DNA from 2 places in the Kribbella voronezhensis genome. Region 2 is predicted to be linked to the other one. Evidence: riboswitches for the same ligand, from Rfam matches in the RefSeq annotation. Region 2 holds a riboswitch; the other holds the start of a gene.
The links. A riboswitch is a leader RNA that binds a small molecule or an ion and turns the genes downstream of it on or off. The one in region 2 is predicted to bind S-adenosylmethionine.
Positions count from the first base shown of each region.

Region 1: another riboswitch for S-adenosylmethionine. It lies ahead of EV138_RS01815 (aminotransferase class V-fold PLP-dependent enzyme); the one in region 2 lies ahead of thrC (threonine synthase).

Region 1 covers NZ_SOCE01000001.1:397,505-412,666, reverse strand. The annotation lists gene EV138_RS01855 (ribonuclease J) at 1-1,489, shown strand, start outside; gene EV138_RS01850 (LacI family DNA-binding transcriptional regulator) at 1,582-2,613, shown strand; gene EV138_RS01845 (YbfB/YjiJ family MFS transporter) at 2,567-3,685, opposite strand; gene EV138_RS01840 (TetR/AcrR family transcriptional regulator) at 3,891-4,469, shown strand; gene EV138_RS01835 (fatty acid desaturase family protein) at 4,466-5,545, opposite strand; gene EV138_RS01830 (GAF and ANTAR domain-containing protein) at 5,658-6,368, opposite strand; gene EV138_RS01825 (alkaline phosphatase D family protein) at 6,504-8,051, shown strand; gene EV138_RS01820 (prolyl oligopeptidase family serine peptidase) at 8,079-10,145, shown strand; gene EV138_RS01815 (aminotransferase class V-fold PLP-dependent enzyme) at 10,162-11,526, opposite strand; SAM riboswitch class IV at 11,542-11,655, opposite strand; gene EV138_RS01810 (hypothetical protein) at 11,785-12,054, shown strand; gene EV138_RS01805 (DinB family protein) at 12,147-12,665, shown strand; gene EV138_RS01800 (FtsK/SpoIIIE family DNA translocase) at 12,966-15,162, shown strand, end outside.
Region 2 covers NZ_SOCE01000001.1:2,499,742-2,514,903, forward strand. The annotation lists gene EV138_RS11285 (ATP-binding protein) at 1-80, opposite strand, end outside; gene EV138_RS11290 (PspC domain-containing protein) at 274-1,611, shown strand; gene EV138_RS11295 (hypothetical protein) at 1,608-1,787, shown strand; partial or broken gene EV138_RS11300 (Cmx/CmrA family chloramphenicol efflux MFS transporter) at 2,008-3,157, shown strand; gene EV138_RS11305 (cold-shock protein) at 3,191-3,391, shown strand; gene EV138_RS11310 (L-histidine N(alpha)-methyltransferase) at 3,463-4,614, shown strand; gene EV138_RS11315 (hypothetical protein) at 4,827-5,495, shown strand; gene EV138_RS11320 (hypothetical protein) at 5,510-5,710, shown strand; gene EV138_RS11325 (MFS transporter) at 5,770-7,149, shown strand; gene EV138_RS11330 (zinc-dependent alcohol dehydrogenase family protein) at 7,094-8,152, opposite strand; gene EV138_RS11335 (saccharopine dehydrogenase NADP-binding domain-containing protein) at 8,199-9,209, opposite strand; gene EV138_RS11340 (helix-turn-helix domain-containing protein) at 9,282-10,226, shown strand; gene EV138_RS11345 (ubiquitin-like small modifier protein 1) at 10,223-10,501, opposite strand; gene thrC (threonine synthase) at 10,498-11,766, opposite strand; SAM riboswitch class I at 11,777-11,916, opposite strand; gene EV138_RS11355 (cation:proton antiporter) at 11,982-13,232, opposite strand; gene EV138_RS11360 (DNA-3-methyladenine glycosylase family protein) at 13,290-14,237, opposite strand; gene EV138_RS11365 (hypothetical protein) at 14,283-14,759, shown strand; gene otsB (trehalose-phosphatase) at 14,725-15,162, opposite strand, start outside.

The DNA.
Region 1 (15,162 bases), 2.1 Mb from region 2:
GATCCGGGAGCGTTTGGACGACATCGTGGCGGTGGTGCTCACGCACGGCCACGAGGACCACATCGGCGGACTGCCGTACCTGTTGCGCGAACGCGGCGACATCCCGGTGCTCGGTTCGCAGCTCACGCTGGCGCTGCTCGAGGGCAAGCTGAAGGAGCACCGCCACCGCAATGTGCCGCAGCAGACCGTGGCCGAGGGCGAGACCGTTCGCCTCGGCCCCTTCGAGTGCGAGTTCGTCGCGGTGAACCACTCCATCCCGGACGCGCTGGCAGTCGCCATCCGTACGCCGGCCGGCCTGGTCCTGCACACGGGCGACTTCAAGATGGACCAGTTGCCGCTGGACAACCGGATCACCGACCTGCGCGCGTTCGCCCGGCTCGGTGAGGAGGGCGTCGACCTGTTCTGCGTCGACTCCACGAACTCCGAGGTGCCCGGCTTCACCACCCACGAGCGCGACATCGCCCCGGTCCTCGACGGTGTCTTCAGCAAGGCGAAGAACCAGCGCATCATCGTCGCCTGTTTCGCCTCCCACGTGCACCGCGTCCAGCAGGTGATGGACGCGGCCGTGAAGCACCACCGCAAGGTCGCGTACGTCGGTCGCTCGATGGTCCGCAACATGGCCGTCGCCCGGGATCTCGGCTTCCTCACCGTGCCCGGCGACACCCTGATCGACATGCGCGAACTGGAGAACTACCCGCCGGAGCAGGTGGTGCTGGTCTCCACCGGTTCGCAGGGTGAGCCGATGTCGGCCCTGTCGAGGATCGCGGCCAACGACCACCACGTCGTACAGATCCAGCCCGGCGACACCGTCGTACTGGCGTCCTCGCTGATCCCCGGCAACGAGAACTCGGTGTTCCGGGTGATCAACGGGCTGACCCGGCACGGCGCGAACGTGATCCACAAGGGCAACGCCCTCGTGCACGTGTCCGGCCACGCGTCTGCGGGGGAGTTGCTGTACTGCTACAACATCGTCAAGCCGCGCAACGTGATGCCGGTGCACGGTGAGATCCGGCACCTGCATGCGAACGCGGAGCTCGCCCGGCAGACCGGCGTACCGGCTGAGAACGTGGTGGTGGTGGAGGACGGTGTGGTGGTCGATCTGGTCGACCGCAAAGCCGTTGTCGCGGGCAAGGTGGAGTGCGGGTACGTCTTCGTCGACGGCTCGACTGTGGGCGACATCACCGAGACCTCGCTGAAGGACCGCCGGATTCTCGGCGACGAGGGTTTCATCTCGGTGATCGCCGTGATGGACTCTGTCACCGGCAAACTGACGGCAGGACCGGAGATCCAGGCCCGGGGCTTCGCCGAGGACGACACCGTCTTCGACGACCTCAAGCCCAAGATCGAGGCCGAGATCGAGAAGGCGATCGGGAGCGGGGTGGACGACATGTACCAGTTGCAGCAGGTCATCCGCCGCGTGGTCGGCAAGTGGGTCAGTGACACGCATCGTCGCCGCCCGATGATCATCCCGGTCGTCGTCGAAAGCTAATTGAAAGGTGGGCACGTGAGCGAGCGAAGCGAGCGAACCAACAAGCAGAGCAGCAAATGCTCACCGGTGCCCGGAGCGAAGCGAGGACACCGGTGAGCATCACTGGTGTGAATGGAGCCGGGCAGCGCCGGCCCACCATGAAAGAGGTCGCGGCCCGGGCGGGCGTGGCGCTCAAGACCGTCTCCCGGGTGGTCAACGAGGAGCCGAACGTCAGCCCGGAGCTGACCGCCAAGGTCCAGGCCGCGATCAAGGAACTGAACTACACGCCGAACGAGAGCGCCCGGATGCTGCGGCGCGGCAAGACCGGCACGATCGCGGTGGTGATCCGCGACATCGGCGACCCGTTCTTCGCCTCGCTCGGCCGCGCGGTCGAGCTGTGGGCCCGCTCCAGCGGCTCGGTCGTGATGATCGGCCTGACCGACGAGGACCCCGAGCGCGAGCGCGACGTCTGCCTCGAATTCGTTGCCCGCCGCCCCGATGCGCTCATCATGGCGCCGATCGGCGAGACCCAGGAGTACCTGGCGCCGCACGTCGACGCCGGGATGGCCGTCGTCACGATCGACCGGCCGGCGCACGGGATCGAGGCCGACGCCGTGCTCGCCGACAATGCCGGCGGCATCGACCAGGCGATCGATCACCTGATCCGCCAAGGGCACCGCCGGATCGCGTACCTCGGTGACGACGAGCGGATCTTCACGGCTCGCGAGCGCGTGGTCGCCTACCGGGCGGCGATGGCCCGGCACCGGATCGACGTGGACGAGGACCTGGTCCACCTGTCGGAGCCGACCACCGAGGGCATCGGGATCACCCTGTCCGCAGTACTGGACCGGCCCGAGCCCGCGACCGCGATCCTGTCGGCGAACAACATGACCACAGCCGAGGTACTACGCGGCATGGCCGGCCGGCGGGACCGGGTCGCGCTGGTGTCGTTCGACGACCTCGCGCTCGGCGACCTGCTCAGCCCCGGCCTGACCGCGGTGGCCCAGTCGGCCGACGTGATGGCCCGGACCGCGATCCAGCTGATGACCGAGCGGCTCCCCGAACCGCACCGCCCGGGCCGGACGGTGCGGGTGCCGGTCAAACTGACGATCCGCGGCTCCGGCGAGATCCCGCCGTCCAGCTGATCGCAACCAGCGCTCCGGCCGCGCAGAGCGCCGCGGTCCAGCCAAGGGCGGCTCCTGCTCCGAGTTGGTCCGCGAGAAGTCCCGCAGGCCAGGGACCGACGGTCTGACCGGCCGCGAACCACACGGTCAGCGTGCCGATCACCGCGGTCCACTCGGGCTGCGGGACAGTACGCCGTACCAGCGCGGCGACCGAGGCGGGAACGTTCAGGAACGTCACGCCGACGACCCCCGCCGAAACCAGCACCGTCGTCCGGCTGATCAAGGGCAGCAAGGCGGCGACCACCTGGAGCGCGAGCAGCACGGCCATGGGCCGGGCGTTGCGCCACGTCGTCAGGGGGCGGTTCCACAGTGGCGGTGCGACCATCGCGGCGACGCCCATCAAGGTCCAGGTGATGGCGACCTGGCGTGCGGTGCTGTGCTCAGCCCTGAGATACGCCGTGAGGAACGTGAGGTAGACGATGTACCCGGCGCCGAAGAGAACGTAGGCGAGTCCCATCGGCCGGAGCCGTCCTAACCTTGCTTTGACATCCGGCGTCGGCGGGACAGCGCTGACCGCCGACCAGGAGATCACGGTGGCGATCAAGGAACCGGTTGCCAGCAACAACCACGCTACGGGCCACCGACCGGAGTTGCCGTCGAGCAAGAGGGGCAGCGCGAAGCCGCTGAGCGCGACGCCCAGCCCGGCGCCGCCGAAGTACACGATGAGCGCTGAGCGATCCGCGTGCCGCGCGGCGACGACGGTGCCGGCGACGAAGACCAGCGCGCCGGCCCAGCCAGTTGTTGCTCTCAGCAACAACTGGACGAGCTGCGAGGAGGTGACCGCGGTGGCGGCCAGAGCGAGGGTGCTGATGACCATGCCGAACTGGAACGTCCGGGCGGTGCCGAGCCTGCGGACCACCGTCGCGACGACGATCGCGCCGACCAGGTAGCCGACGCCGTTCGAGGTGGTCTGCAGACCTACGTCCGCGAGCGACCAACCCAACTGCTCGCGCATCGCCGGGACCACGAGGCCGTAGGCGAAGCGCGCGAAGCCGAGGGCGACCGCGGAGCCGAGTGCCAGCCGGTACTTCATGGCTGCCGCTGCAGGAAGTCGAGGCTGTGGCGCACGCCGGCCAGGTCGGTCGGGTCGGCGAGGTCGTGCAGGCCTCCTGGCCCGGCGCTCGGGACAGGCAAAGGGGGTGTGCTGGCGTACATGGCGGGCCTCTCGTCATCATCGAACCGATCGGTACGATGACGAACGCTAGCAAGAGATCGGTCCGGTCGGTACCATCTATCTCATGCCAGTCGCCAAGGGAAGTTCGCTGGATCCGGCGCGGACCCGCGCGGACATGCTGCGGGCCGCAACCCTCGTCTTCTACCAGCGTGGTCTGGACGGCGTGGGGATCGCCGAGCTGTGTGCGTCGGTCGGTGCGTCCAAGGAGACGCTCTACCGGCACTTCGGTTCCAAGGACGGCCTGATCGAAGCGGTCCTGCAGGCTCGCAGCGATCGCGTCAACGCGTGGATCCGCGCGGCTGCCGAGGGTGCCGGTGACGATGCCGTCGCCCAGCTGACCGCCGTCTTCGGCGTGCTGGGCCAGTGGTACTCCGAACCGGACTTCCGCGGTTGCGCGATCGTGAACGCGGCCACCCAGCGGCACGTCGAGCCGGCGCGGACCATCGTGTCCCGCCACCTCGACCGCTATCTGGAGCTGTTCACCGAGATCGCGACGACAGCCGGCGTGGCGGATCCCGTGCGGGTCGGCCGGCAGCTCCTGATGCTGCTGGAGGGTGCGACCGTGCTCGCCGACCATCACGGACTGGGCCGGGCCGCGGCCGAGGATGCACTGGCCGCGGCCCTGCCACTACTGCAGAGCTAGTCCCGCAGTTGCGCGGAAAGCGGGCACTGGAACGGGTCGCGAGCGCGTAGGCCGACGTTGTTGAGGTAGTCGATGACGATCTTGTACGACTCGAACAGCCCGACCTCGGTGTACTTCACGCCGTGCAGTTCGCAGTACTCGCGAACGATCGGGCGGACCGTCTTCAGGGTCGGCCGCGGCATGCTCGGGAACAGGTGGTGCTCGATCTGGTAGTTGAGCCCACCCATCGCGAAGTCGGTCAGCACGCCGCCGCGGATGTTGCGGGACATCAGCACCTGGCGGCGCAGGAAGTCCAGCTTCATCGTCTTCGGCACCAGCGGCATGCCCTTGTGGTTCGGTGCGAACGACGCGCCCAGCCCGACGCCGAAGACGGCCAACTGGAGACCGAGGAACGCGCCGGCCTTGCCGACCGGCAGCAGGATGAGCAGCGCGGCGACGTACGCGCCCAGGCGGGACAGCACGATCGCGGCTTCGATCCGCTCGACCCGGGTGGCGTTGCGACGCAGCAGGTGCTGGAGGCTCGCGACGTGCAGGCTGAGTCCTTCGAGCGTCAGCAGCGGGAAGAAGAGCCAGCCCTGGCGATCGCCGAGCCACTTCACCAGGCCGGTACGACGGGCGACGTGGTCGGGGGTGAAGGCGACGACGCCGATGTCGATATCGGGGTCCTTGCCCAGTTGGTTCGGCGCGTTGTGGTGCTTGCTGTGCTTGTTGCGCCACCAGGTGATGCTCATCCCGGCCAGGCCGCCTGCCAGCACCCGCGCGGTCCAGTCGTTCCAGGCGGCCGAGTTGAAGATCTGGCGGTGCGCGCTGTCGTGACTGAGGAAGGCGACCTGCACCAGGACCAGCGCGAGGGCACCGGCCATCAACAGCTGGAACCAGGAGTCGCCCAGCAGGATGAATCCGGTCACCACGCCACCCAGCGCTGCGAGAACCAGCCCGATCCGGGTCCAGTAGTAGCCGTGACGGCGCTTGAGCAGACCCAGATCACGCACGGTGTTCAGAAGGTCGCTGTAGAGACTTGCGTGCCGCTCCTGCGGGCCTTGCGGAGGTCTGCCGTCCGCTACGAGCTGTGACATGGAAACGCCCCATCCGGGAGTGCATCGGTCGAGATGCGCCACCGGGTCCAGGGCAGCGCCACGAGAAAGTGGCTGATACCCCAACGGAACCACGGCCGACCGCCAGACGCAACTAACGGGTCAGCAGTGCATCAGTTTGCAACGATCCGTCGAGCACGTTGTGGGCGACCGAGGTCAGTCCGCACCCGTTGCCACGCGCGTACGAACGCATCGCGCTGAAGGCCTCGCTCACACTCAGTCCCGCCCGCTCGGCGAGCATGCCCTTGGCCTGCTCGATCACGATCCGGCTGTCCAGCGCGTGCTGGAGCTGGCTCGACAGCTCCCGATGGCCCTCGACCTCGCGCTGATGAAGGAGGCCGATCGTGGCCATGTCGGCCAGGGCCTGGGCCAGGGCGGTGTCGTCGGCCGAGAGCGGTGCCGAGCTGGAGCGGAACAGGTTCATCGCGCCGATGACCTGACCGCGTAGCCGCAACGGCACGGCGTGCGCGGAGACGTAACCGCCGGCCGCTGCCGCCGCCGCGAAATCCGGCCAGCTGTGCAGGTCGACGTTCACCACCGGCTGACCGGAGCGGAAGCACGCCGGGCACGGACCCTCGTCCTGCTGCAGCTCGAACAGCTCCAGCAGCTCGGCCTGGTCGTCGGACGAGGCCATCACATGCAGGACGCCGTGGTCGTCGGCGAGCATCAGTCCGGCCGCGTCCGCCTCGATCAGCTCGACGGTCGCCTCGGCGAGCCGGCCGAGGAAGTCGACCAGGTCGAACTCGGCGACCAGCGTGTCGGCCAGCTCGATGAACACCTGCGTCAGGCGATGTTCTCGTGTCATTCCCAGCGTTCCCTCTCGACCCGGAGTCTTTCCATCATCTGTCCCCGGACAAGGCCGCGACCACCCAGGCTGAGTTGTCAGGTAGTTCGCTCAGCTGTCACCGGGCGGTCATCCGGGTGGAGCACCTTCGGCAGCATGAACCTGAGCCGCCGCCAGTTGCTGGCCGCCACCACCGCCGCGGGTGCAACGCTCGCCCTTCCTGCCACCCGCTCTGCCGCCGCGGCGCCCAGCGTCGTACGCCGGGGCAGGCCGGCCCTCACCTCAGGGATCGCCAGTGGCGACGTCACGTCGAACTCCGCGGTCGTCTGGTCCCGGACGGATCGGCCGGGCCGGCTCGTCGTCGACCTGACCAGCCACGGCCGCTTCGACCGGGCGATCCGGCTTCGCGGCCCGGTCACCTCGGCCGACGACGACTTCACCGCGCAACTGCCGTTGCGCGGACTTCGCCCGGGCCAGCGCTACGACTACCGGATCGCCTTCGAGGATTCGTCCGGCCGCCTCGGTGAGACGGCCCTGGGCTCCTTCAGTACGCCGGGCCGCAGCCGCCGGGTCAGCTTCGTCTTCACCGGTGACACGGCCGGCCAGGGGTACGGGATCAACCCGGATTTCGGCGGCATGATCGCGTACAGGGCGATGCACCGGACGCGGCCCGACTTCTTCCTGCACTCCGGCGACAACATCTACGCCGACGGGCCGATCCAGGCGATCGTGAATGTTGCCGACGGCACCATTTGGAAGAACGTGGTGACCGAGGAGGTCTCGAAGGTCGCCGAGACGCTGGCGGAGTACCGCGGCCGGTACAAGTACAACCTGCTCGACCAGAACGTCCGCGAGCTGTACGCCGAGGTGCCGATCATCAGCCAGTGGGACGACCACGAGACGCTGAACAACTGGTATCCCGGCGAGATCCTGACCGACGGCCGCTACACCGAGAAGCGGGTGGATGTGCTCGCCTCCCGCGCCCGCAAGGCGTTCCTCGAGTACCTCCCGATGGTGCACACCGCGGAGCGCGACCGGATCTATCGCAAGGTGAGCCACGGCCCGCTGCTCGACGTGTTCTGCCTCGATATGCGGACCTATCGCGGCGCCAACCCCGCTCCCGGGGTGGCCGGACCGGTCGCGATGCTCGGCGCGGAGCAGGCCGCCTGGCTGGTGCGCGAGGTCGCGGCGTCGAAGGCAACCTGGAAGGTGATCGCGAGTGACATGCCGCTCGGCCTGCTGGTCCCGGACGGTACCGAGATCGAGGCGGTTGCCAACGGACTGGCAGGAGCTCCGGGCGGACGCGAGCACGAGATCGCGTGGGTGCTGAGCCAGTTCAAGCGGCGCAAGGTGCGCAACACGGTCTGGCTGACCGCGGACGTGCACTACTGCGCCGCTCACCACTACGACCCGGCGCGGGCGGCGTACACCGACTTCGATCCGTTCTGGGAGATCGTCGCCGGACCGGTGAACGCCGGCACCTTCGGACCGAACGCGCTCGACCCGACCTTCGGCCCCAAGGTCGAGTTCCAGAAGGCGGCGGACTTCCCCGGCCAGCCGCCGAGCGGCGGCAATCAGTTCTTCGGTCATGCCGAGATCGACCCGCACAGTGGGGCGTTCACCGTCTCACTGCGCGACCTCTACGGCACCGTGCTGTGGCGCAAGGAGCTCCAGCCGGCAGGAAGGGGAAATCCTTCGAGCTGAGCCGATTCGGCGTACTAGGTTGGCGGTATGACTGCCGACTATCCCGAGAGCCGTCGCGACGAGAGTGTCGTCGAAACGCTGCACGGGCACCAGATCGCCGATCCGTACCGCTGGCTCGAGGACGCCGATGCCGCCGAGACCAAGGACTGGGTGAGTCGGCAGAACGCCTTCACCGAAAGCGTGCTCACGCAGTACGACGAACGCGGCTGGTTCCAGCAGGCGATGACCGCGATCCTTCGCCGGCCACGCGCCGGGGTGCCCGTGCAGTCCTCGGGATGGTTCTTCGTCGGCCGCAACGACGGGACGAAGGCGCAGGACGTCGTGTACGTCGCCGACACGCTCGCCGCGTTGCTCGACGGCGGCCGGGTGCTGATCGACCCGAACACGCTGTCCGAAGGCGGTACGGATTCGCTCGGCACCTTCACGGTCAGCCCGGACGGCCGCTACTTCGCCTACGGGATCAACGAGAGTGGCAGCGACTGGACCACGTTCCGGCTGCTCGAGGTCGCGACCGGTGCCGAGGTGGACGACGTGGTCACCGAGGCCAAGTTCTCCGAGGCGGTCTGGCTGCCCGACTCCTCGGCGTACCTCTACTCGCACTATCCCGCCGGCGGACGCAGTGAGGGGACCGAGACGAAGGTGCTCGGCGGTGGTCAGCTCAAGCTGCACAAGATCGGGACGCCGCAGGCCGACGACCAGTTGGTGTTGAGCTTCCCGGACCAGCCGCGGATCTTCGTGACACCGGTGGTGTCCGAGGACGACCGGTACGTCGTCATGCACCTGCACGAAGGCACCGACGCCGCCACCCGGTTGTGGCTCTACCCGATCACGACCGACGGGCTGGGCGATCCGATCAAGGTGATCGACGAGTTCGCCGACGAGATCGACTTCGTCCGGATGGCGGGAGACCGGCTGATCCTGCGGACGGACCGGGATGCGCCGCGCGGCCGCTTGGTGAGCAGTGATTTCGACGGCAACTTCACCGACGTGATCCCCGAGGGCGAGAACGCGCTGCGGTCGGCGTATGCGACCTCGGGCGGGCTGGCGACGCTCTACCTGGTCGACGCCCAGCCCGAGCTCAGGTTGCACGACATCGACGGCGGCAACACGCGTTCGGTGCCGCTCGCGAGTGGCGGACTGGTCGATGTCACCGGCGGCGCGAAGTACGACGAGCTGTTCGTCGGACTGTCGTCCCCGACGGAGCCGACGCTCTCGTACGTCGTGTCTGCCGCGTCCGGCGATCTCCGGCCGCTGCCGTCGCTGGCGCCTGCCGGTGAGACCTTCGCGGCACCGGAGATCACCGTGCGGCGCGTCGTCGAGCCCGGGCGCGAGGTGCCGTACTTCGTGATCAGCCGGGCGGACCTGGACCTGTCGGAGCCACGGCCCACGGTGATGTACGGGTACGGCGGCTTCCGGGTCCCGATCTTCACCGACTACCGGCCGGGGTGGCCCGCCTGGCTCGCGGCCGGCGGCGTACTGGTGATCACCAACCTGCGAGGCGGCGGCGAGTACGGCACCGCGTGGTACGAGGAGGGGCGGCTCAAGAACAAGCAGAACGTGTTCGACGACTTCATCGCCGTGGCCGAGCACCTGCAGAAGACGCGGGTGACCACAGCCGCGCAGCTCGCCATCCACGGCCGCAGCAATGGCGGGTTGCTGATCGGCGCCGTCATGACGCAGCGACCGGACCTCTTCGCCGTCGCCCTGCCTGGTGTCGGCGTGATGGACATGCTTCGCTTCCACCTCTTCACCGTGGGTGCCGCCTGGGCCTCGGACTTCGGCCTGCCGGACGACCCCGAGCAGTTCGAGGACCTGCTGGCCTACTCACCACTCCACAACCTGCACGACGGTTCGGCGTACCCGGCAACCCTGGTCGTCACCGGCGACCACGACGACCGGGTGGTGCCACTGCACAGCCACAAGTTCATGGCAGCCCTGCAACACGCGCAGGCGGGATCTGCTCCGGTCCTGACCCGTATCGAGGTCGATACCGGTCACGGCTTCGGAAAGCCCGCTGCGATGGTCGCATCCGAGTGGGCCGACCTGCTGGCGTTCGCTGCTCACCACACAGGTCTCGTACCTCCTGAGCAGTAGGAGGTGCGGGTGCGGGTCACCAGATCCGTGGGGCTACCAGGTCTCGCGGGTCGTCGGCAGGCTGGCAGCCGTGGGTGGACTCTTCGTAGCGGCGGCTCAAGCCGTTGGTGGCCAGGGTGCGAACGGCGTTGACGAGGCGGTCGACGTGCTCGCGGGTCGTGGCGAGACCGAGGCTCGCGCGCACCGCAGTACCGTGCTCGGGGGAGTCGGCGAGTAGGTGGCCGACCAGCGGGTGCGCGCAGAACTTGCCGTCGCGTACGCCGATGCCGTACTCGGCGGCGAGGGCAGCGGAGACCAGGGTCGAGCTGATGCCCTCGACGGTGAAGCAAACGGTGCCGACCCGATCAGCCTCGGCCCCGAAGATCGAGTACGTCGTGACGCCGGGCACCTGGGCCAGGCCGGTCCGGAGCCGCGGCAGCAGGGTGCACTCGTGCTGCTCGATCGCCTCGCGGTGCTTGGTGATCGCCGCACACGCTGCTGCCAGGGCGATCGCGCCGATGACGTTGGGGGAGCCGCCCTCGTGCCTTGCCGGTCCTTGGTTCCACACCGTCTCGTTGCCGTTGACGGAGGCAGTCGCGCCACCGCCGTACAGGTAGGGGTCTGCGGCGTCGAGCCAGTCGGTGCGGCCGATCAACGCACCCACGCCGTACGGGGCGTACAGCTTGTGGCCGGACAGGGCGACCCAGTCGACGTCGAGCTCTTCGATGTCGACCACGCGATGCGGCGCCAGCTGGGCTGCGTCGAGACAGACCCGGGCACCGTGAGCCCTGGCGACAGCGGCGATCTCTGCGATCGGAAAGATCTCCCCGGTGACGTTGGAAGCGCCGGTGATGACGACCAGCCGCGGTCCTTCGGGTGCGCTGCGCAGTGCGTCGGCGACGGCGGTGACGGCCTGGTTCGTCGAGCTCGGCGCCGCTAGACGCACAGTGCGCTCTGCCGGCCAGGGGAGCAGGGCCGCGTGGTGCTCGGACTCGAACACGATCACCGTCGCGTCGGCCGGTACTGCGCGGGCGAGGAGGTTGAGAGCGTCGGTGGTCTGCCGCGTGAAGATGACCTGGTCGTCCTCGCGAGCGCCGACGAAACCGTGCACCTCGGCGCGGGCCCGCTCGTACCACTGGGTGGTGATCCGGGACGCGTAGCCGTTGCCGCGATGCACGGACGCGTACGAGGGCAGGGCGGCCTCCACTGCGGCTCGTACGGACTCCAGACAGGGTGCGCTCGCGCCGTGGTCGAAGTTGGCGTAATCGGTGACGCGGCCGTCGGCCAGCGGCACCAGCAGGTCGGAGCCGACCGTGGCGGGGATGCTGCCGTTGGTCAGCCGAACGCCGGCCGGCCGCGCGACGGTGGCGTTGGCAGGCTCGAGGATGGAGAGGATCGACATGTTTCTGCTCCCGGTGGTCCGCACTTGCCGATCGGGGCATCCGAACGGCCGGGTCCTCACCCGGGGCACCCCACCGCGGAGGAGGGTTGCCGGCCAGCGAGCCGGGGCTTGACGCTGACACTCATGACCTGCCCAAGACCGTAACCAACGAGCCGGTCGGTGCGCCAGCAGCAATCTCGCTTCCTGAGATTTGCGGACGCATGCTGAGACGCAACTTCTCGGAGGCGCTTTGCGTCCGACGAGCTGGAGGTGGTCACGATGTGGTGGAACAAGCAGCCGAAGTGCCCGGTGCGCACCGAGGAACAGCTCTGGATCGAGGAGTGGCTGGACTGGCTCGCCAACGAGTTCGGCACCGAGATCCTGCAGCGCCCGGTCGTCCTTCCCGAGCCTGCGTTCTTCCCGTCCGGCTACGGGCTGGCGAGGTATGCCTGGCTGCGCGGCGAGTCCGCGCCGGACTGGGCGAGCCACCTCGACACGAATCCGCGGGTCTACCTGCGGGACGGGCTGCGGTTCATCGCCGCTGGATAACCCCGGTGGCTCGCCGCAGGAGCACGCGGGCCGGTCGTAGTTGCCTTGATAAGGATTGGTACTGCGTGGTGTCGGCGGGGGAGGATGCGCGGATGACCTGGATCGCACCCGAAGTCACCCGGCCCGAGGGCTCGCTGGTGGCGCCCGAGCGGGAACTGCTCGCCGGCTACCTGGACTTCTACCGGACCACGCTGTTGCACAAGTGCGCCGGGCTGACCGCCGAGCAACTGGCCGAGCGCCCCGCGCCGCCGTCGAATCTCTCGCTGCTCGGGTTGATCCGGCACCTCACCAAGGTGGAGCGGATCTGGTTCCGGATCCACTTCGCCGACGGCTCGCCGGCCGATCCGGTCTTCGCCCCGGAGCTCGGCAAGGACGCGGACTTCGAGCTGATCGACGCGAGTCGCGCCCGGTCGGAGTACGAAGGTCTGATCGAGGAATGGGCGCTGTCCGACAAGGCGGCGGCGGGGCGATCGCTCGACGAGCAGTTCACCTTCGGCGGCCAGGTGTCGTCGCTGCGGATGATCTACATCCACCTGATCGGCGAGTATGCCCGGCACTGCGGGCACGCGGACTTCGTCCGCGAACAGCTCGACGGGGTCACCGGCGCTTGATCCAGCCTCCCGTGCGCACGCCGTGACGCTACGGATGGGGCGGCGTGATCGGCGTGTGACACGTGGGACTCGAGAGGTTGTCGGGGTAGCCTGCTAGATATGGCGACCCGCACGTCTTCCCCGGCGCGGGCGCGGAAGTCGGCAGCCAACAGCCCTGGAACGGGCCGGTCGGCAGCTGGTGGACGCTCCCGTCCGTCAGGCGCCCAGAAGCGTGGGCAGAGCGCGAAGAAGCGCAGTGGCTCCACCACTGCGCGTCCCAGCGCGTCCGGATCCACCGGCGCGGGTCCGTTCGCGGCCACCATGCTGTACCTCGGGCGTGGCTTCGTGAAGTGCTGGATCGGCATAGCGCACCTGCTCGGCAGTGTCGTCCGCGGCGTCGGCCACGGCGCTCGTGACCTCGACCCGGCACACCGTCGCGACGGTGCCGGACTCACCCTGATCGGCCTGGCTGTCGTCGTGGCCGCCGCGCTCTGGTGGGAGCTGCCCGGCGCGGTCGGCAACGCAGTACGGACTGTTGTCGGCGGCAGCGTCGGCATGCTCGGCTGGGCCGTTCCGCTGATGCTTCTGTTCATCGCTCTACGCACCCTGCGTCACCCGGACCGTAACGGCCCGGCTGGACGCCAGGTGATCGGCTGGACGGCGATCTCCCTCGGTGTGCTCGGCCTGGTGCACATCGCCAACGGCATCCCTCGCCCGGGCAACCCGGCCGACGGCAGCCTCCAGGACGCCGGCGGCGCAATCGGGTACGTCGTGTCCTCGCTCCTGTCCGACCTACTCACGCAGTACGTCGCGGCGCCCCTCCTGGTGCTGCTGTCGATCTTCGGCGCGCTGGTGGTCACAGGGACTCCGATCTACGCGGTGCCGCTGCGAGTGCGTGCTGCGTTCGACGTACTGCTCGGCCGTACCGAGCTGCCGTCGGATGCCCCGTCGGTCGCGGCCGCCGCGGACGAGACTGTCCGGCTCACGCGCAAGGAGCGCCGGGCGAAGGCAGCTCTGGACGAGGACGGCGAGCCGACCGTCAAGCCGTACGACTCACCTGTGCTCGAGGGGCGCGAGATCTCCAAGCGTGGTCGTAAGAAGGCCGCCGAGGAGGAGCCGTACGACGTCGATGGTGACGCGGCCGCTGGTGCTCCGCCTGCTTACGGTGCCGTCGCGGCCGCGATGAAGCCTGCTGCTCAGCCCGAGTCGGCTCCCGAGCCGCCGCCCCACACGCCGCTGCCGCAGCGCGTCGAGCAGCTCAGCCTGTCGGGCGACATCACCTACACGCTCCCGGACGGCCAAATTCTGAAGCCTGGTTCGGTCCACAAGGCCCGGACGAAGGCCTCGGATGCTGTCGTGGACCGGCTGACCGAGGTGTTCGACCAGTTCGGCATCGACGCGCAGGTGACCGGCTACACGCGTGGCCCGACAGTCACGCGGTACGAGGTCGAACTCGGCTCCGCGGTGAAGGTGGAGAAGGTCACCGCGCTGAGCAAGAACATCGCGTATGCCGTCGCCAGCGCCGACGTGCGGATCCTGTCGCCGATCCCGGGCAAGTCCGCGATCGGCATCGAGATTCCGAACACCGACAAGGAGATCGTCAGCCTCGGCGACGTGATCCGGTCCGCCACCGCCCGCAACGACCATCACCCGATGATCGCCGGACTCGGCAAGGACGTCGAAGGCGGCTTCGTCGTCGCGAACATGGCGAAGATGCCGCACCTGCTGGTCGCCGGTGCGACCGGCTCCGGCAAGTCGTCGTTCGTGAACTCGCTGATCACCTCGGTGCTGATGCGCTCCACGCCGGACGAGGTCCGGATGGTGCTGGTCGACCCCAAGCGGGTCGAGCTGAACAACTACGAGGGCATCCCGCACCTGATCACCCCGATCATCACCAACGCCAAGAAGGCGGCCGAGGCGCTGCAGTGGGTCGTGCGCGAGATGGACATGCGCTACGACGACCTGGCGGCCTTCGGGTTCCGGCACGTGGACGACTTCAACAAGGCGGTCCGCAGCGGCAAGGTGAAGCCACCGCCGGGCAGCGAGCGCGTGCTCTCGCCGTACCCGTACCTGCTGGTGATCGTCGACGAGCTGGCCGACCTGATGATGGTCGCGCCGCGCGACGTGGAGGACTCGATCGTCCGGATCACCCAGCTGGCCCGCGCCGCCGGTATCCACCTGGTGCTGGCCACCCAGCGGCCCTCGGTCGACGTGGTCACCGGTCTGATCAAGGCCAACGTGCCGTCCCGGCTCGCGTTCGCGACCTCGTCGCTGGCCGACAGCCGGGTCATCCTCGACCAGCCTGGTGCGGAGAAGCTGGTCGGTCAGGGCGACGGGCTGTTCCTGCCGATGGGCGCGAGCAAGCCGATGCGTATCCAGGGTTCCTGGGTCACCGAGAGCGAGATCCGCGCGGTCGTCGAGCACTGCAAGGAGCAGTTGCAGCCGACGTACCGCGAGGACGTCACCGCTGTGGCCGGTCCTTCGAAGGACCTCGACGACGAGATCGGCGACGACATGG
Region 2 (15,162 bases):
CCGGGGGCGTGCGGAGCGGCGGGTGGGACCCCCTGTCCTGGGGGTCCGCCCGGAGGCGCGGCGGCGGCTGGTTGGCTCATCTCCACGATCGTCACATGCGCACGGGGCCGACACCAGCAGGCTTGTCCCCGGCCCGCACCTCAGCTGCCTCTCGCGCCGCTCAGGGTCGCGCCGGGGAGAACCCCTAGCTGACCGTGCCAGGAGGGCGACCAGGGGTCACCAGAGGGGGATCCCCGATGGTGGTCCGGGCGGCAGCGGGACACTATCGGTGTCATGGAGCAGAACTCGAGCGGCCAGGGCCCGGACGGTGGTTTCAACCCCGCCCCCCTGCGCGACGTGCAGAACTGGCGCCGGAGCCGGTCCGACCGGATGGTCGCCGGCGTCTGCGGCGGTATGGGCCGGGCCCTCAACATCGACCCGGTGCTGATCCGGGTGGTGATGGCGGTCCTGATCCTCACCGGTCCCGGCATCATCTTCTACGCCGCCGCCTGGGCGATGATGCCGGACGAAGGGTCCGACCGCTCACCTGCCCAGGGCCTGCTCGGCGACCGGATCCGCCCCGACCACCCGTGGCTCTGGCCGATCGTGATCGGTGTCTGCGTGTTCGTCGCGATCGCGATGATGTCGTCCTTCAACTTCGGCAAACTGGTGCCCGGTCCGCTCGTGGTGCTCGGTGTGCTCTGGCTGGTGTTCCGCCGCAAGCACGGCCACTCCTGGCCCGGCCGCGGCCGGCGCTCACAGTGGACCGGCGGCGGCAACCCCCGCGGCCAGTGGAGCGGCGGCGGCACGAACTGGGTGCCGCAGAACCCGGGCTGGACCAAGGTCGACCCCACCAGCACGACTCCGGCCGCGACCGCCCCGCGACCGCAGGACACCGTCCCCACCAGCCCGCCGCAGGACCGCGTCACCGCACCGGTCCAGCCGGTCTGGACCGAGGACGACCCGCTCGGCCTGTACGTCGACGAGCCGCCCGCGCCGGTCAGGTCCGCCGCCCCGGCGGCACCTCCCGTGCCAGGCATGCGCGGTGTGAAGCCGGTCGTCGTGCTGCTGACCGGGCTCGCCATCGCGATCGCCTGGCTGGCCGGCGCCGCCGTACCGCTCATGCTGGTGGTCGGACTGGGCACGCTCGGCCTCGGCATGCTGGTCGGTGGATTCCTCGGCCGCACGATGGCCCTGCTGCCGCTCGGCATCCTGCTCGCCCTCGGCGTCGCGGCCAGCACGATCTTCCCGACCATCCCGCACCAGTTCACCGACACGAACTTCGTCGCGACCACGGACACCACGGTCGACGCCACCAGTACGGCGTACCACTTCGACGCGGGCTCGGTGCATCTCGACCTGACCAAGGCGAATTTCGCCAAGACCGGCGCCAAGGTGGTCGTCGACGGCCGGGTCGGCGAGATCGTCGTCAAGGTCCCCGAGAACGTGGACGTGACCGGGACGGTGCGGACCCAGACCGGCGACCTGAACCTGCTGGGCCAGCACAAGGGCGGCCACAACCTCGACGCGACGGTGCTCAACGACCTCGGTGCCGATGGCAAAGCCGGGCCCGCGTCGGTCACACTGGACCTGAATCTTAAACTCGGCAGCATCAGGGTGGAGCGCGGATGAGGAAGACGAAGCCGGACGTCCCCGGCGTCATCGCCGGCACCGTCCTGACCGGTGCCGCCACGATCTGGGTCCTCAACGACAACGGCGTCATCCAGACCGACGACCTCGGCCTGACCGCCGCGCTGCTGCTGGTCGCCGCCGGCATCGTCGGCCTGGCCGCCTCGAACCGCGGCTGACCTCACCGAAACCGAAACCGTTGGACCGCTCCGCCGCTGAGTTCGTAAGGTAGCGGCCGTGACCAGCCCCGAGGCCGACAGAGCCTAGCCACCGACTGTCCGGTGGCTCCTTGTTCCGTGCCTCTCGGGCCGTCGTCGATGCGCGCTGCTCAGCAGCGCTGACCTCATGCGGCGGTGACGTACCCCGCCGCATCCATCGATGTGGTTGCGGAGTTCCTCGATGCCTCTCGTGCTGTACCTGCTCGGCCTGGCCGTCTTCGCCCAGGCAACCTCCGAATTCATGCTCTCCGGACTCGGCCCCGACATCGCCCGGGACCTGGAGATCTCGATCCCGACCGCCGGGTGGCTGACCACCGCCTTCGCCGTGGGCATGATCGTCGGGGCACCGGCAGTCGCCGTCCTCGGTGATCGCTGGTCGCGCCGGCCGGCCCTGCTCACGACCCTCATGCTTCTTCCTCGCGCATGTGGTCGGTGCGCTGACGAACGACTTCGCGCTGCTGCTGGTCACCAGGGTGCTGGCCGCTCTTGCCAATGCCGGCTTCCTGGCCATGGCGCTCGCCACGGCCACCGGCCTGGTCGCTCCCGACGCCAAGGGCCGTGCGACCTCGGTCCTCATCGGCGGCACCACCCTGGCCTGCATCGCCGGCGTACCGGGCGGCGCACTTCTCGGCCAGTACTACGGCTGGCGCGCCGCCTTCTGGGCGGTCGCCCTCAGCTGCCTTCCAGCTCTGGCTGCGATCCACCGGTCGGTCCCCGCACAGCCCGGCAGACGCTCGGCGCTCCGACGACCCCGTGTCCACCGGCAACTCGTAGTGCTGCTGTTGCTGGGTGCCCTGGTGAACGGCGCGACCTTCTGCTCGTTCACCTACCTTGCACCGGTCCTGACAGAGGTCGCTGGGTTCAGCCCGAGCCGAGTACCGCTACTGCTCGCCCTGTTCGGCGTCGGCTCGTTCGCCGGGGTCACCGCCGCCGGACGGTACGCCGACCGCCGCCCGACCCGGCTGCTGCTTGCTGCCGGTGTCGCCCTGCTCGGTGGCTGGTGCGCCTTCGCTCTGCTGGCCGCAGTACAGGGCGCCGCTGTCGTCTGCGTGCTGATCCAAGGCGCCCTGTCGTTCGCGGTGGGATCGACGTTGATCGCGTCCGCCCTGTACTCCGTACCGGAGGCGCCCGCGCTGGCCGGCGGTCTGGCCACCGCCGCTCTCAACGTCGGCGCTGCGCTCGGACCGGTGCTGGGCGGGATCGGAATCAGCGTGGCCGGCTACCGTGCCCCGCTCTGGGCGAGCGCGATCCTGGTCGGGCTCGCGCTCACCGCTGGGTTAGGCTTGTTGACCGCCCTGGTGGTTGGCAGGGCACCCGAGGGATCCGGGTGAAGCGGGTCCCGTTGAAGGTCTACAGGAGTTCTGATGGTGCGCGGCACCGTGAAGTGGTTCAACGCGGACAAGGGCTACGGCTTCCTCGCCGTCGATGGCCAGGACGACGTCTTCGTCCACTGGAGCAAGATCGTCTCGGACGGCTACAAGACCCTCGAGGACGGCCAGCCGGTCGAGTTCGAGGTCGTCGACGGCCCCAAGGGCCGCGAGGCCGACACCGTCAAGGCGCTCTGACGGCCGTTTTCCAGACTGCGCGGAGCGTGGGCAACCGGTAACCTGACGTCTCACCTTGGGAGGGGTAGGACGTGGCAGAGCCGGTACACGTGATCAGGAAGCTCGAGCATGCGCTGGCCGATGACGACTTCGCCTGGTCGCTGCTGCTGGTCGGCGAGGACCAGACCGACAAACTCGCCACGCTGACCGGTGACCTGCGCGGCCCGTTCTCCACCAGCGGCGACGGCAAGCAGATCACTTCCGGCTTCTCCTACTGGGGAATCGGCCCGACCATCGCCTGGGCGAACGCGACCAAAGACCCGTTCTACCTGGTGATGAAGACCGGCGCCGAGTCGTTCCTTCGGCACTGGCGCAAGGTCCGCCCGCACGTCGAGCGGCGCGGCTTCCACTTCGTCAGCCTCGGCGTCGGCACCGGCGTCAAGGACGCCACCATCCTGGACGATCTGTACCGGGCGAACCGGCAGATGTTCTACATCCCGGTCGACATGAGCTCGGAGATGCTCCGGATGGGCACCCTCGAACCGGTCCGGGGCGCCAGGTTCCCGATGGCACAGGTGCTGCCGGTCCAGCTCGACTTCTCGATCGCCGACAACATGGACGAGCTAGGCCAGATGCTGACCCGGCTGGTCGGCGACGAGCCGCTGTTGTACACGCTGACCGGCAACACGCTGGCGAACTTCGAGAGCGACGAGGACGCGCTGCGCATCATCACCCGGGTACTGCGGCCGCAGGACCGCCTGTTGCTCGAGGTGGCGACGACGACCCGGCTCGACCAGGAGGCGGCCGATGCCGCGGCCGACGAGTACCACCAGACGCGGGCATTCGCCGAGTTCGTCACCAGCGCGCTGCGCTACAACACCGATCTGCGGATCGACAACGACCAGATCGACTTCCGCGGCGAGGTCGAGACCGACGACGCGCTCCGGGTGAAGATCGTCTGGCGGAACAACACCAACGAGCCGATCAGGATGGGACTGCCGGACCACACGGAGGTCGTGCTGGACAAGGAAGACACGATCCTGCTCTACACCACCCGCAAGTTCTCCACCGAGCGGCTGAAGAAGCTCACCACCGCGTGCGAGCTGACGCCGATCGAGCACGCCCACTCCGGTTTCCGGCACACCCGCCGGCCGAGCCCGTTCGGTCTCGACCTGCTCCTGCTCGCCCCCGACAGCTCCGGCGTCGTAGCCCACACCCTCGCCGACGACATCTGGGCCCAATGACCCCACCCGCCGACCCCTCCTCCACCGGCGATCCACCGCGAGCGCGTAACACCGGCGCGGGGAGCGATGTGCCCGGACCGGGTGGATCCAGGTCTGCGGACGATCCGCCCGGAGCGCGTAGCGCCGGCGCGGGGAGCGATGTGCCCGGAGTGGGTGGATCCGGGTCTGCGGACGACCTGCCGGGAGCGCCGGAGGCCTCGCGGGGGGAGCCGGTGGAGGAGGTTCGGCGGATCAGGCGGGCGCGGATCCGGGCGCTGGCCCGGTTGCGGTTGCTGGCCGGTGCGCTGCGGATCGCCCGCGGCAAGGCAGAGTGGGCGGCGTACCGGCGTACGGTCGTGACGGCGGTCAGCTACGGGCTACTGGGGCTGGCGTTCGTGCTCGGCGTGATCTGGTTCTTCTTCCCGGGCAACAGCCGCTGGGAGCCGGCCGTCAACTCGCTCACCCTGGTCGCGGGGCTGACCGGCATCTTCGTCGAACGGCTCACCGCCGAAGCAGAACGGCGTACCGAGGTACTGCGAGCCGTCGCGGACGAGTTGCAGGAGAACACCCGGCTGCTGTCCGACGAGCGGTTCTCCCCGAATACGCCGACCCAGCGCCAGGTCTACCCGCGTCTGGTCGTCTCGGCGGTCGACCTCGCCCTCGTCTCCGGCGCACTCGGCCGGCACCGCGACGCCGAACTCGTCGGCCTGCTGCACCGCTGGCGCGACACCGTCCACCTGTTCAACCGCCGCCTCGACCTGACCGAGATCAGCACCTTCTCGAACACGATCTCGTCCGCCGAACTGGCCGCCTTCCACCGCGCCCTCCACCGCGAGAACAGTTACTTCGCCGCCACCCGAGAAATGCTCGAAACCCTCCTCAACCGACTCCCACCCACCTGAGTCAGGACGGCCGGGTGGCCAGGAAGTTGAGGACCACCAGCCGCAGTACGACCGTCCCCTCCTGGTTGCGGGTCGAACTGTTCAGCGAACTCGACGATCTGCGGACCGTCGACGCGGATCGTGCCCGGATGCTCCGCCACCTGCCCGACCACGTAGTGCTCGAAATACCTCTCCTCGGAAGCACTCTGCATGCGACCATCCTCCACTCGAAGTAGACACTGTCTATTTTGGCAGTAGACACTGTCTACTATCAAGGGAGACAGGAGCAGACAACGTGCCTCAAGCAAGTCCGACAACGACGAGACACCGGGATACGGCGGGCTGGGTCGTGCTGGTCGCCAGTGTCGCCGGGGCGATGGTTGTGGCGCTCGACGGGACGGTGTTGCTGCTCGCGCAGCCGGTGCTCGGCCGCGAACTGGGGGCCTCGGTCGCGCAGGTGCAGTGGACCAGTACGGCGTACTTGCTGATGGTCGCCAGTTTGCTGGTGCTGGCCGGGCGGCTCGGCGATCGGTACGGGCACGGGCGACTGCTCTGGGTCGGGAGTCTCGGCTTCGGAGTGGTGTCGGCCGGCCTGCTCGTCGCGCCGACCATCGGCTGGGTGATCGCTCTGCGAGCACTCCAGGGAATCTTCGCCGCGCTGCTCCAGCCCGCCACCTTGGCGTTGTTGCGGATCGCCTATCCGCCGGATCGGCTGCGCCGTGCGATCGGCATCCGCACCAGTGCGATCGGCCTCGCAGCGGCGGCCGGGCCTCTCCTCGGCGGCATCCTGGTCGCGCGCTTCGGCTGGCGAGCCGTCTTCGCCATCAATCTCCCGGTCGCCTTGCTGATCGTCGTACTGGCGTTGCTCCTGCGAGTTCCGGCACCCGCAGTGCCGCCTGACCTGCGGGTCAACTTGCTCGGCGCGACGCTGCTCGCGTGGCCGTTGGCAGCGCTGGTCTACACAGTTGCCGGCCTGCAGGAGCACGGCTCGGGAGAGACAACGATCGGCACGCTGCTGGTCATCGCCGGTGCTGCGAGTTTCGTAGTTCACGAGCACCGGACCGAGCAGCCCTTCATCCCAAGCTCGGTGGCGGGTTCGCGGCCGGTGATGGCCTCGATGAGCCTGCTGCTGATCGTCACCAGCGGGATGTTCGGGGCACTGTTCGTCGCCACTTTCCGGTTACAGCAAACGCTGACTCCGCTGGCAGCCGGGCTGCACGTCCTTCCCTTGACGATCGTGATGGTCGCCGGCGCACCCTTCGCCGGCAACGCCGTACTCCGGTACGGCGCGCGCTGGACCGCCGTCGCCGGGACGATCCTGGTCGCCGTCGGCATCGCCACGTCACCCCAGAGCAACGTCATCGGCAGCCTCGGCTTCGCCGTGCTCGGCGCAGGCTTCGCCGTGGTGATGGTGACGGCCACGGGAACCGTCGTCGGCGACGCACCGGCTGGTTGTGCCGGGGTAGTCGGCGGCATCAAGCAAACCGCGATGAACATCGGCCCGACCCTCGGCATCGCCGTCGCGAGCGGCCTCGCCGACGCAGCAGCAGGAGCGGGCGCAGCAACAGGAGGGGCCGCGGCAGCAGGAGCCACCGCGGCATCCGCAGTACTGGCCGCGATCAGTCTGGTCGCGTTGATCCCAGCGACGCTGTTGCCCCCGGCCGGATCACGGTGACGCCGGCCGGCGTACCGAGGTTCAATTCTTCAAGCGCAGCAGGGACTTCGGCCAGTGAGATCGTGCGGGTGACCAGCTCAGCCGGCTTGAGTTCGCCGGACGCGACCAGCGCCAGCATCTCGGGATAGTGATGCGCCGCCATGCCATGACTGCCGAGCCATTCGAGCTCCTGCCAGATCAGCCCAGACACGTCGACCTGTACGCCGTCCGGCAGCAACCCCACTTGCAGATGCCGTCCCCGCGGCCGCAGCGATCGCAGTGCGTCCTGAACGATCTCGTTCGAGCCGAGCGCATCCATCGTCACGTGCGCCCCGCCACCGGTGGACTCACGAATCCGCGCGACAGCCTCCGGACCAGCCGTCACAACCTCGACCGCCCCGTACTTCGCGGCCAGTGCGAGCGCGGCAGGATTGGTGTCAACGGCAACGACTTTCGCCCCGAGCGCCGCCGCGATCATCACCGCGGACAACCCGATCCCGCCACACCCGAAGATCACCACGCTCTCCCCCGCGACCACCCGGCCGACCTGCCGGACCGCCCGGTACGACGTGGCGAAGCGGCACCCGAGTCCCGCAGCCGTGTCGAAGTCCAGGTCGTCGGGAAGCCGGACCAGGTTCACCTGCGCGAACGGCAGCGCGACGTACTCCGCGAAGGACCCCCAATAGTTGAACCCCGGCTGCAGTTGGTTGGGGCACACCTGCTGATTCCCGGCAGCACACTGCTCACAGGTCCCGCACGCGCAGATGAACGGCGAGGTGACCCGGTCGCCGACCGCCCAGCCCTCGACACCCTCACCGACTGCCGCGATCGTCCCGGCCAGCTCATGACCCGGGACATGCGGCAGCACGATGTCGGAATCATGCCCTTGCCACCCGTGCCAGTCGCTGCGGCACAGCCCGGTCGCCTCGACCTTCACGACCACTCCACCGGGCTGCACCTCGGGCGACGGAACTTCCTGGACCGACGGCAGTACGCCGTACTGCTCGACCACTATCGCGCGCATCAGCCCATCCTCAGTGACAACGGCCGCCCAGGCCAGCCGACACCGCTCAGCCGGGCAGCTCGACCGAGAGGTGCGGAGCCAACGAGCGCAGGAAGTCGGCCGCGTCGAACATCGCGCCGGCCGACGCGATCCCGGTGGTCCGGAAGCGACCGTCCAAGATCCGCTGGACGGCCTCGACGACGAGCGGCGCGGTGACGGCGTAGATGTCCTGACCGGAGGCGCTCGCGCGACGCTCGACGCCGCCCGCGCGGACCAGGACATCGACGACGAAGGTCTGGTCCGAGCGGCCCGACGAGTCGACCGAAGGGGCCGGGGTGTCCGCGTCGGCCAGATCCCGCGCCGCCTCGACGCTCATGTAGGTACGAACCTCGGGCACGTCCAGGTGGCTGGGAACAGTCACCACATCAGCCATCGTGAACCCCGCGACGACAGCCCGCCGGCCGAGTGGCTCCGGGAAGCGCCAATCCTCCTCCGCCAGCTTCTCGTCGTGGTACTCGAGCGCGCCGCCCGTGAACCGGACGCGGCGGCCCCCACGACGATCGTGTGACACCTCGCCGGCGACTCGCGTGCCCGGCGTCGGATGCCAACTGCTCAACCCGTAGGCGACATGCACCTCGTCCGCGGCCGTCCACTCACCCATCGCCGCGGTCACCAGCAGATCGCCCAGTCCGCCGTAGAAGGCCATCGCCGGTACGACGGGAACACCTTCGGCGCCGGACGTGTAGGTCGTCACGTTCGCCTCGATCTCGGCCGCGACGTCCAGGTACGGAATCCCTGCCCGCAAAGCCGCTTCGAGCACCGGCCCGGCCGTCACCGCGAACGGCCCGGCCGCGTTGATCACCGCTGCTGCTCCGGCCAGGGCCTTGTCCAGCGAGCCCGGGTCGTCGACCGTCGCCGGCCGAACCTCCAGGCCGGCCCACAACGCTTCCAACCGAGCCCCGTCCCGCCCGGACACCACCGGGGTCAGGCCGCGCCGGACTAGCTCCTCGACGACGAACCGACCCGTGTGACCTGTAGCGCCGTAGACAACCACTGCTGATTCCTCGATATCGCTCATGCGGTCCACTCTGCCGGTCGGACCCCTCCGACTGTGAGAGTCCCGAACGACACCATGCGTACACTTTCGGACATGCACACCCTGGCGCTGGCCACCGCGGGCCGCATCCTGCACTTCGAGCTCGGCGTCGCGTACGAGATCTTCGGCAATCCCCCACGCGGGTCCGAAAGCAGTTGGTACGACGTGTCGCTCTGTGGGCCCGGTCCGATCCAGGTCGGCCCGTTCCAGCTCGAGCCGGACCACGGCCTGGAGCACCTGGTCACCGCCGACACCGTGGTCGTGCCCGCGTACGTCGATGTCGACGACCCGCTGCCGATGGAACTGGTGGAGGCCGTGCGAGCGGCGTACGAGGCAGGTGCCCGGATCGCCTCTCTGTGCACCGGGGCGTTCGTCCTCGGCGCCGCCGGGCTTCTCGATGGGCGCCGGGCGACGACCCACTGGGCCCACGCCGATGAGCTGAGCGCCCGGTATCCACTGGCGCTGGTCGACCCGGATGTGCTCTACACCGACAACGGCCAAGTCCTCACCGCCGCCGGCAAGGCGGCCGCGGTCGACCTGTGCCTGCACCTGGTCAACCTCGATCACGGCGCGGCCGTGGCGAACACGGTCGCCCGCCGCCTCGTCGTACCACCGCATCGTGATGGCGGTCAGGCCCAGTTCGTCACCACGCCGATCCAGGTCTCCGGCGACCATCAGCTGGCCAGGTTGCTCGCCTGGACCCAGGAGCGGCTGGACCAGCCGCTGACCGTCACCGACCTGGCCCGCAAGGCGAACACGAGCCCTCGCCACCTCGGCCGCCAGTTCCGGGCCGTCACCGGGCAGGCGCCGATCCAATGGCTCCTGACCCAGCGCGTACGCCGGGCGCAGGAACTCCTGGAATCCACCGACGAGAGCGTCGAAGCGGTCGCCGTCGCCACCGGCCTGGGCACCGCGACGACGCTACGTCGTCAGTTCAAGCGGATCGTCGGCGTCCCACCGGACACCTACCGCCGCTCGTTCCGCACTGCGAGGATCTAGCAGCCGCCGGCGACGGCCGGGATGATCGAGACCTGGCCGCCGTCCTTGATCGCGGTCTGCAGGCCCTCGGAGAACCGGACGTCGTCGTTGTCGACGTACACGTTGACGAACCGGCGCAGCTCACCGGACTCGTCCAGGACCCGGCCCTTGATGCCCGGGTACGACGTGTCCAGCGACTCCAGCACCTCGCTCAGCGTCGAACCTTCGACGGACACCTCGGAGGCACCCTGGGTGTAGGGCCGCAGGATGGTCGGGACGCGCACGCTCACACTCACTGCAGACCTGCCTTCACGAAGGCGTCGTAGGACGCGGGGATGGTCACCTTCGGGCCGACCCGGTCGGCCACGGCGTCGAGCGTCTTGAGCCCGTCGCCGGAGTTGATGATCACCGTCTCGGCCTCGGGGTCGAGCTGGCCGGTCGCGATCAGCTTCTTCAGCGTCGCGACGGTGACGCCACCCGCGGTCTCGGTGAAGATGCCCTCGGTCCGGGCCAGCAGCTGGATGCCTTCGATGACCTCTTCGTCGCTGACGTCCTCGATCACCCCGCCGGTACGCCGGGCGACGTCGAGCACGTACGGTCCGTCGGCCGGGTTGCCGATCGCCAGCGACTTCGCGATGGTGTCCGGCTTGACCGGCTTGACCACGTCGTACCCGTCGCGGAACGCCTGGGCGACGGGCGAGCAGCCGGTCGCCTGCGCGCCGTAGATCTTGTAGTCGGTGGCGTCGACCAGGCCCAGCTTGCCGAGCTCGGTGAAGCCCTTGTCGATCTTGGTCAGCTGCGAACCGGACGCGACCGGGATCACCACCTGCTGCGGGATCCGCCAGCCGAGCTGCTCGGCGATCTCGAAGGCGAGCGTCTTGGAGCCCTCGGAGTAGTACGGGCGGACGTTGACGTTCACGAACGCCCAGCCGTCCTCCTCACCGGCGATCTCGGAGGCGAGCTTGTTCACGTCGTCGTAGTTGCCCTCGACGGCGACCAGCGTGCCGCCGTACACGGCGGTGGTGATCACCTTCGGGCGCTCGAGGTCGTGCGGGATGAAGACGACCGAGCGGATCCCGGCCCGGGCGGCCGCGGCGGCGACGGCGTTGGCCAGGTTGCCGGTGGAGGGACAGGCGAACACCTTCATGCCGAGCTCGCGGGTGGCGCTGAGCGCACTGGCGACGACCCGGTCCTTGAAGGAGTGGGTCGGGTTGCCGGAGTCGTCCTTCACCCACAGCTTGCGCAGGCCGAGCTCGCGAGCCAGGTTGCCGGCGTCGATCAGCCGGGTGTAGCCGGGCTCGGTGTTCGGGTAGCTGGCCACGTCGACCGGGACGGGCAGCAGTGGCTGGTAGCGCCAGATGTTCTTGGGTCCGGCTTCGATCTGCTCACGCGTGATGGCCGGGAACTCGTACCCGACCTCCAGCGGACCGAAGCACTCCATACAGGCGTAGAACGGGCCGAGTTCGGATTTCGCGCCACAAGCCCGGCAGCTCAGGTGCGTTCCGTTGCCGAAGGCACCTTCACGGATGGTGTGCGGGGCGGTGGCGGTGCTCTGGCTCATGGAGGTTCCCTCCTCATCTTCCCCGGACCGGATCTCGGCGCGGGACGGATTTGGCACCGTTCCGCCGCGAGCGCCTCGGATCGAGGACGTCAACGGGGAGGGTTGCCGGGACTTCAACGGGCCGTTTCCCTCAGTCCCTCTGGATGAGCACTGCCGAGGTTACCCAATCGGGTCCACATTGTGTCCGGCATTCCCACTATCCGAGACAGCCGATCTCACTCCCGCGCGCGTTCGCGGCGCGACTCCAGCATCCGCATCAGCGGTGTGGCCGCCATTCCGTGGACCAGCACACTGAAGACCACCGTGAAGGCGACGGTCGCCCACAGCGACGGCAGCTCGGGCCCGAAATCCTCGGCCGCGTAGGCCAGGTAGAACACCGAACCGACCCCGCGCACACCGAACGCGGCGGTCACCCAGCGCTCGGACGGCCCGAGCGGCGTCCCCCGCAGCGAGAGCCACGCGGTCAGCGGGCGGATCACCAGTACCAGCCCGACCCCGATTGCCGCGCCGGCCACGGTCAGCGGTTTCAGGATCCCGCCGGTGATGGCGACCCCGAGCAGGAGCAGGATGCCCCAGGTCAGGATGTGTTCGAGCTCCTCGACGAAGCCGTGCAGTTCCTGGTGGAAGTCGTGACCGCGCTCGGCCGCCCGCAGCGTCAGGGCGGCCACGAACACGGCGATGAAGCCGTAGCCGTGCAGCACCTGGGCCAGACCGTAGACCCCCAACGTCACCGCGAGGGCGAAGACCGGCTCGCGGGAGTCGGCCAGCCGGAACGTGCGCGACGGCGCCGCGAAGGCCATCCGGCCGAGCAGCCAGCCGGCCGCGACCCCGACGGCGATGCCGATCACGGTCTTGCCGACCAGGTTCCAGGCGAACCACTCCAGTCCCCAGTCGCCGACCGCGCCCTTGGTCGCGGCGAACACCGCCGCATAGACGAACGGGAACGCCAGTCCGTCGTTCAGTCCGGCCTCCGAGGTCAGCGCGAAGCGCACCTCGTCGTCCTCCTCGGGCTCCGCGCCGTCGCCGGTCGTCGGTCCCTGGACCTGGACGTCGGAGGCGAGCACCGGGTCCGTCGGCGCGAGCACGGCGCCGAGCAGCAGAGCCGTCGCGGGCGCCAGACCGAGCAGCCAGCCGGCTCCCGCCACGGCGGCGATGCAGGCCGGCATGGCGATCAGCAGCAGTCGCCAGGTCACCTTCCAGCGCCGCCAGCCGATCGGACGATCGATCGCCAGCCCGACGCCCATCAGCGCGATCAGAATGGTCAGCTCGGCCAGATGCTTGGTCAGCCCTGGTTCCGCGATCGGGCTCAGGTGGCTCCGGTCCACCGCCAGGCCGAGCAGCAGCCCGGCGCCGACGAAGGCGATCGGAGCCGAGATCGCATACCGGCGCAGCAGCCGCGGCAGGATCGCGCCGACCAGCAACGCCACTCCGGCGACCAGGTAGAGCCCGTCCCCATCGATTCGCATTTGCCTCGACCCTAATGGCCCGTGGTCGAAACTTGTTCAAGTGATCGCGGTGGCCACTCAGCGCAGCCGGTGGGTAGCTCCGGGAGTGTGGGTGGGGAGGGACTTGCGGGGTCCGTACCGCGGGTGGCCGAGACCGGACAGCTGCAGCAGGGCCTGGACGCGGTAGCGATGACCGCGGTATGGCTCGATGAGTTCGGCGGTGCCTTCGTCGTCGAGTTCCTCACCGGTCAAGGCGTACGAGACGTTGCGGGAGACGTGATAGTCGGCGAACGAGAACGCGTCGGCGTCGCCGTGCGCCCGCTGCCGTACTTCGGCTGCCGTCCACACCCCGACGCCCGGCAGCGATCGCAGCCGCCGCTCGATCTCGGCGGAGTCGGTCAGCTCGAGCGTCCGCTCCAAGGCGACCGCGCGCGTCGCCGCCGTGATGACCACCCGCGAACGACGGCCCTCGACACCCGCGCGCAACCACTGCCACGACGGAATCAGCCGCCACTGCTCCGGCGACGGCGGGACCATCATCCGGCGGCCGTCCGGCGACCCTGGCCCCGGCGCCGGTTCGCCGTACTCGCGCAGCAGCATCCGCCAGCCGGCGAACGCTTCCTTCCCGGTCACGACCTGCTCGATCCCGGCAGCGGCCATCGCCTCGAACACCGCTCGCGTCCGCGGCACCCGGAAGTGGGAGAACCGTCTGGCTGCCTCCACCAGCGGCTTGTGCTCCGGCAGCGGCTCGAAACCTTCCCAGCTGTCCGCTTCCCCGAGCAGTTCCGGTACGCCGTCCAGCGCCCAGCTCGCTCCCGGCCCCCACGCCTCGGCCTCGACCTCAGCCACCCCGGGGTACGGGGTCAAGCGCAGCAGCACCGGTCCGTCGGGCGTCCTGGTGGCGCGCCAGACAGTGCGTCCGTCGTACACGTAGGCAGGATCGCCAGGCCCCTTCCGCAGTCCCCCGATCACCAGTTGGGGATCCACAGGCCGCCCGGGCCGCCACCGTCGTACCACCGAACTCACGGCGCAAGTCTTACCTACCCCGCCGACAGAACCACATACTGAGTCATGGCGATGTCGGGGTGGCAGGCTGTGAAGCTGGTGGTGAACACGCTCAACCTCTCCACGCTCACCGGCGTCCTGGTCGCACTGGCCGGGCGGGCGCGGATCAGCCGGGGGCCGCGGGGGTTGTTCTACGCGACGGGGTACCGGCCGAAGTTCCCGGTGGCCGGCGCCTTCACGATCGGGAACCTCATCCTGACCAAGCACGACCGCGCGTACTTCGAGGAGCAGCCGCGACTGGTCCGGCACGAGGAACGGCACTCCTGGCAGTACTTCTGCCTGATCGGCCTCCCGATGCTGCCGCTGTACGCCGTCGCGGCCGGCTGGTCCTTCCTCCGCACCGGCTGCCCGGCGTCCCGCAACATCTTCGAGCGGTTGGCCGACCTCGCCGACGGGAGCTACACCGAACACCCGGTGCAGCCGCTCGGCCGGACGCTGAGCCAGGCGTTCAGCGCGTTGCGATCGCGTCCGCGAGAGCGGTGAGCACCGTGACGACCCCCGCAGGGTCGTCCACGACGATGTCGGCCGACTCGATGAGCCCAGTTGCCCCTGAGGAACGAGCAGCGACCAGTACGGCGTACAGGCCGTCGCTGCGGAGGCTGTCGATCGCCTTGAAGGCTGCGAGGTCGCCCAGATCGTCCCCGGCGTACAGGACGGAGCGGGCGCCGCTGCTCTCGAGCAAACGACGCAGGGCAACGCCTTTGTCGATACCGGGTGGGCGCAACTCCAGGACGAGGTTGCCCGGCTCCAGGTGCAGGCCGACCGACTCCGCCAGCTCCGACAGCGGCGTACGCAACGCCTCCAGAGCACCCACGGGATCAGGCAGTCTGCGGGTGTGAACGGCCAGCGAGCTGTCCTTGTCCTCGACATAGGCGTCCGGCAGCCC